DNA from 2 places in the Rhizobium rosettiformans genome. Region 2 is predicted to be linked to the other one. Evidence: riboswitches for the same ligand, from Rfam matches in the RefSeq annotation. Region 2 holds a riboswitch; the other holds the start of a gene.

Region 1 (3,191 bases), 730 kb from region 2:
CCATCCGGTAGGTGCCATACATCATGCCCGAGGGCGTATCGAGCGGGCAGCCGGAAGAATATTCGTAAGTGTCGCCGGGATCGAGGCGCGGCTGCTCGCCCACTACGCCCGGGCCGCTCACCTCATCCACCTGACCGTTCTGGTCGGTGATGTGCCAGTAGCGATGGGTCAACCGCACAGGTTTGCCCGAGTGATTGGATATCACGATCCGGTAACCCCAGACATAGCGACTGTCATCGGGGTCCGACTGTTCCTCGAGATAGTAAGGTTCGACCAGAACCTCTATGTCCCGTGTCAGCGCGCGATACATGCCTGGACCCTGAAAAGCTTGTCATCAACAGTGATAGAGATGGCGCTCATTGTGGCGGCAGCAAGGGCGACACACAAACACCGTGCCTTTTGAAGGGATAACGACGCAACTCCTTACGTCAAGGGCAATGCTCCAGCCGCAACGCCTGTCGCGGCTGAAATATTTGCGTTGCTGAGCGCGTGTCTGGCGCTCAGATGGCCTTGAGCGCCCGTGCGAAGTCGTCCAGCAGGTCCTGGGTATCCTCGATCCCGCAGGAGAAGCGAACCGTGCCCCCGGAGATGCCGAGTTCGGCGCGTGCTTCGTCGGTCAGGTTTTTGTGGGTCGTGGTTGCCGGATGGGTGATCAGGCTCTTTGCATCGCCGAGATTGTTGGAGATCTTGACGATCTCCATGGCGTTCTGCAGCTTGAATGCCGCTTCTTTGCCACCCTTCAGCTCGAAGCAGACCAGCGTCGAACCGCCCGTCATCTGCTTGGCGATGATGTCGGCCTGCGGATGGTCCTTGCGGCCTGGATAGATGACCTTGGCAACGGCACTCTGGTCCGCCAGGAAATCGGCAATCGCTGCCGCACTCGTCGTCTGCTGCTTCACCCGCAACGGCAGCGTTTCCATGCCCTTTAAGAGCGTCCAGGCATTGAACGGCGACATGGCAGGGCCGGTATGGCGGAAATAGTCGTGCAGGTTCTCGTTGATCCATTCCTTCGACGACAAGACGACGCCACCGAGGCAGCGGCCCTGACCGTCGATATGCTTGGTCGCCGAATAGACGACGACATGCGCGCCGAGTTCGAGCGGCTTCTGGAAGAGGGGGGTCGCAAAGACGTTGTCGACGATCAGCTTCGCGCCGATCTGATCGGCGAGCTTGGCGACGCCTGCGACGTCGATCACTTCGAGCGTCGGATTGGTCGGGCTTTCCAGGAACAGCACCTTGGTGTTCGGCCGGATCGCCGCTTCCCAGTTGGCAAGGTCACGACCATCGACCAGCGTGCATTCCACGCCGTAGCGGGGCGCCAGCGTCTCGACGACATAGCGGCAGGAGCCGAACAGGGCGCGTGCGGCCACGATATGGTCGCCGGCCTTGACCTGGCAGAGCACGGCAGCAGCAACGGCCGCCATGCCCGACGCCATCGCACGCGCATCCTCGGCGCCTTCCATCATGCACATGCGCTTTTCGAACATGTCATTGGTCGGGCTGCCATAGCGGGCGTAGATATAGCCGTCGTTCTCGCCCTTGAAGCGGGCTTCTGCCGCTTCCGAGCTTTCATAGACGAAGCCCTGGGTGAGGAAGATCGCTTCAGACGTCTCGCCATAAGGAGAGCGCAGCGTGCCGCCATGGACGAGGGTGGTGGCCGGGCGCCAGTTCTTGCTCATGCACGTGCCTTTCGAACACAAAAAAACCGGTCGCGTGAACGGACCGGTTTCGTAAACCCGGTCTATTTAGCCACTTGTTTAACGTGGCTGCAAGCCGACCGGCCAAATCACCACGGGATAAGGCTGCCTTACGCCTTCGTGGGCCTTGCGTCAATTGGTGGGCTTTGGTTTTGTCGGGCCCAAACAGGATTGAGATCATGACCTTGAAACCCGGGATTTTGTCCGATCGCGCGATCGGCGCCTTGTTCGGTGGCGGCCAGCTGAAGAGCGAGGTCATGCTCGACAAGGACCAGATCCAGCCGGCGAGCCTCGACCTGCGCTTGGGCGGCAAGGCGATCCGTGTGCGAGCCAGCTTCATGCCGGGGCGCGGCCACACCGTTGCCGAAAAGCTGGAGCGGCTCACCCTGCACGAGATCGATCTCGAAAACGGAGCGGTGCTCGAAACCGGCTGCGTCTACATCGTGCCCCTGATGGAGAGCCTCGATCTGCCCGCGGAGATCTCGGCGTCTGCCAATCCGAAGAGCTCGACCGGCCGCCTAGACATCTTCACCCGCGTAATGGTGGATTACGCCCAGGAATTCGACAAGGTGCCGGCCGGCTACAAGGGCCAGCTCTACCTCGAAATCTCGCCGCGCACCTTCCCAATCATCGTGCGTCGTGGATCGCGCCTGTCGCAGATCCGCTTCCGCACCGGACAGGCGCTGCTCGGCGAGGCCGAACTCTTCGACCTGCACAAGGCCGAGACGCTGGTTGCCAGCGACACGCCGAATGTCTCCGGTGGCGGGATTGCGCTGTCGATCGACCTGACTGGCTCCGGCCCGGACGGTCTGATTGGCTATCGCGGCAAGCACCACACCTCGGTCATCGACGTCGATCGGAAGGCTGCCCATGATGTGCTCGATTTCTGGGACCCGATCTACAGCCGCGGCCGCGGCGAGCTGATCCTCGATCCGGACGAGTTCTACATCCTGGTCTCGAACGAGGCCGTCCATGTCCCGCCGCTCTATGCCGCCGAGATGACGCCCTATGACCCCCTCGTCGGCGAATTCCGCGTGCACTATGCCGGCTTCTTCGATCCGGGCTTTGGCCATGCGCCGGCCGGTGGCTCAGGCAGTCGCGCGGTTCTGGAAGTCCGCAGTCACGAAGTGCCTTTCATTCTGGAACACGGCCAGGTCATCGGCCGTCTGGTCTATGAGCACATGCAGGAGAGCCCGGAGGGCCTCTACGGCACGGGGCTCGGCTCCAACTATCAGGCGCAGGGCTTGAAGCTGTCGAAACACTTCCGTTTGCCCTGAGGCAGGCGTCGCTGCCAGCGCTTGACACTGGCAGCGAACTGTTGGATTCCTCTCCCCGTCGCGGGTGTAGCTCAATGGTAGAGCAGCAGCTTCCCAAGCTGAATACGAGGGTTCGATTCCCTTCACCCGCTCCAGACTCTTCTCGCTATTTCCCCGCAAACTTCGCAAACGCTGCTAGCAGGTCGCCGAGCCGCTTTGCCGTCGCTTCGTCCGTCAG
Region 2 (3,191 bases):
ACGCCTTCGTCGTTGGGCTGAACGACCTGCGCAAGGCGACCGGCATTCCGGCAGCCCCCGGACGCACCTACCTGGTTCCTTACCTGATGCAGGTCGTGCTCGCCGCTCGCGCCTATGGTCTCGACGTGATCGACAGCGTGTCGAACGATTTTCGCGACCTCGAAGCCTTCTCTGATGAAAGCGCTCAAGGGAGGGCCATGGGCTTCGACGGCAAGATGCTGATCCATCCGGCGCAGGTCGAACCCGCCAACCACCATTTCGGCCCTTCGGAGCCTGCCATCGCCGAGGCCCGTCTGGTGGTAGAGACCTTTTCCGACCTGGCCCATGCGGGCCTCAACGTCATCAACATCGATGGGCGCATGATCGAGCGGCTGCATGCCGAGGAGGCCGCCCGCCTCCTTGCCAAGGTCGACATGATCACCGCCAGAAAGGACAAGCCATGAAAGTCTATCGTTTCCTCACCGGCCCGGATGATTCGAGCTTCTGCCACCGCGTCACCGACGCGCTCAACAAGGGCTGGGAACTGCACGGATCGCCGAGCCACACCTTCAACGCCGCCGAGAACAAGCTGTATTGCGGCCAGGCCGTGGTGAAGACTGTGCATGGAAAGGAATACGATCCGTCGATGAAGCTCGGCGAGCAGTAAGGCGCTGCATCATGGGAGAGGGGCTCTAAGCTTGCGTCTCGATGCCCTCATGCTGAGGTGCCCGCGAGAATCGCGGGCCTCGAAGCACCCCTCTTATTCTTCAGTAACTGTGGCCTGGCCCTTCGAGGCCCGACGATGTCGGGCACCTCAGGGTGAGGGGATATGTCGATGTCAAAAACCCCAAGCCTCGCCGCCGGTCGGGATCGCTCCCTCCCGTTCGGGTGATGCTTGCCCTCGGGTTAAAGCCGAGGATCCGACGAGGCGCCAGAAGCACTCACCCTTGCGGGTGAGGTGGGCAAAGGCAGCGATTGCCTTCCCCATTGATTCGCATCCCCGACAGGGGTAAAAAGGCCACGTGTTCCGTGGTGATTTGGCCGGCCGGCTTGCAGCCACGTAAAATAAGTCGCTAAAGGGCCGAGGCGAGTTTGAAGACTTTCCGAGGACCGGTGGCGATATGAAAGCTGCCGGTATTTTTGTTTCCGCGGTCTGAAACCGCCGTGACAAGGAAAGTCGAGAGTAAGATGCCGATTAGGATCCCCGATACGCTGCCCGCCTTTGAGACCCTCGTGCATGAGGGCGTGCGGGTGATGACCGAAACCGTGGCCATCCGCCAGGACATTCGCCCGCTGCAGATCGGCCTGCTCAACCTCATGCCGAACAAGATCAAGACCGAGGTGCAGTTCGCCCGCCTGATCGGCGCCTCGCCGCTCCAGGTGGAACTGACGCTGGTGCGAGTCGGTGGCCACAAGGCCAAGAACACGCCGGAAGAGCATCTTCTTTCCTTCTACCAGACCTGGGACGAGGTGAAGGATCGCAAGTTCGACGGCTTCATCATCACCGGCGCACCGGTCGAGACTCTACCCTTCGAGGAGGTGACCTACTGGCCGGAACTGGAAGAGATCCTTGATTGGACCGAGACCAACGTGCATTCGACGATGAATGTCTGCTGGGGCGGCATGGCGGCGATCTATCACTTCCACAAGGTGCCGAAGCATGCCCTGAAGGAGAAGGCCTTCGGGGTCTATCGCCATCGCAATCTCGCGCCCTCCTCCGTTTATCTGAACGGCTTTTCCGATGATTTCCAGGTTCCGGTCTCCCGCTGGACGGAAGTCCGCCGGGAAGACATTGAGAAGGTGCCTGACCTGGAGATCCTGCTCGAATCCGACGAGATGGGTGTCTGCCTGGTGCAGGAGAAGCGGGCAAACCGGCTCTACATGTTCAACCATGTCGAATATGATTCGACCTCGCTGGGCGACGAGTATTTCCGTGACAAGTCGGCGGGGATCCCGATCAAGCTGCCGCACAATTATTTCCCGCATAATGACGACACGCTGACGCCGCTCAACCGCTGGCGCGGCCATGCGCATCTCCTGTTCGGCAACTGGATCAACGAGATATACCAGATGACGCCTTATGATCTGAACGAGATCGGCAAGGATCTGGCAGGCTGACAGCGGTACGGGAGCGGATTTTGCCAGGACAGGCGGGTTCCTCTGTGACAGGATGCCGCCGCCGATGAACCGAGCCATTTTCGTCCGATGTTCCTGCCGTTTTTTCTGCGCCTGAAAGAAGAGAAGGTTCCCGTGACCCTGCGGGAATACCTGGCTTTGCTCGAAGGCCTTGAGGCGGGGCTGGTCGACTTCGATCCCGAAGGTTTCTACTATCTCGCCCGCACCATCCTGGTGAAGGACGAGCGCTTCATCGACCGCTTCGACCGAGTGTTTTCCGAGGTTTTCGGCGGCATCCTGAGCGAGGGTGCTGCTGACGGTATCGGTCCCCAGGTGATCCCGGAAGACTGGCTGCGCAAGATCGCCGAAAAGCACCTCTCGGACGAGGACAAGAAGCTGATCGAAGCGCTCGGCGGCTTCGACAAGCTGATGGAAACGCTAAAAGAACGCCTCGCCGAGCAGAAGGAACGCCACCAGGGCGGCAACAAGTGGATCGGCACGGCCGGCACCTCACCCTTCGGCGCCCATGGCTACAATCCGGAAGGTGTGCGCATCGGCCAGGAGGAAAGCCGGCACCGCCGCGCGGTAAAAGTCTGGGACCAGCGCGAGTTCCGCAATCTCGACGACCGCGTCGAACTCGGCACCCGCAACATCAAGGTCGCGCTTCGACGGCTGCGCCGCTTTGTGCGCGAGGGAGCTCCGGAAGAACTGGATCTCTCCGGCACCATTCGCTCGACCGCAGAGCACGGATATCTCGACGTGAAGACCCAACCCGAACGACGCAATGCCGTGAAGTTGCTGATGTTCTTCGATATCGGCGGCTCGATGGACGACCATGTGCGCGAGGTCGAGGAGCTGTTTTCGGCGGCACGCTCAGAATTTCGCCATATGGAATATTTCTACTTCCACAACTGCCCCTATGAACGCGTCTGGAAGGACAATCAGCGCCGCCATGCCGATACCATTCCGACATCCGACGTCATCAGAACCTTCGGCGCCGACTACCGGCTGATCTTCGTCGGCGACGCGGCGATGAGCCCTTACGAGATCACCCATCCGGGCGGGTCGGTCGAGCACTGGAACACCGAAAGCGGGGC

What was found. A riboswitch is a leader RNA that binds a small molecule or an ion and turns the genes downstream of it on or off. The one in region 2 is predicted to bind S-adenosylmethionine.
Region 1: another riboswitch for S-adenosylmethionine. It lies ahead of D4A92_RS09090 (O-succinylhomoserine sulfhydrylase); the one in region 2 lies ahead of metA (homoserine O-acetyltransferase MetA).

The regions. Positions count from the first base shown of each region.
Region 1 is NZ_CP032405.1:1,896,514-1,899,704, forward strand. It holds gene apaG (Co2+/Mg2+ efflux protein ApaG) at 1-310, opposite strand, end outside; gene D4A92_RS09090 (O-succinylhomoserine sulfhydrylase) at 501-1,679, opposite strand; SAM riboswitch at 1,725-1,803, opposite strand; gene D4A92_RS09095 (2'-deoxycytidine 5'-triphosphate deaminase) at 1,877-2,974, shown strand; tRNA gene D4A92_RS09100 (tRNA-Gly) at 3,035-3,108, shown strand; gene D4A92_RS09105 (NADPH-dependent FMN reductase) at 3,120-3,191, opposite strand, start outside.
Region 2 is NZ_CP032405.1:1,165,569-1,168,759, forward strand. It holds gene D4A92_RS05570 (HpcH/HpaI aldolase/citrate lyase family protein) at 1-443, shown strand, start outside; gene D4A92_RS05575 (DUF1737 domain-containing protein) at 440-646, shown strand; SAM riboswitch at 999-1,076, shown strand; gene metA (homoserine O-acetyltransferase MetA) at 1,168-2,097, shown strand; gene D4A92_RS05585 (vWA domain-containing protein) at 2,185-3,191, shown strand, end outside.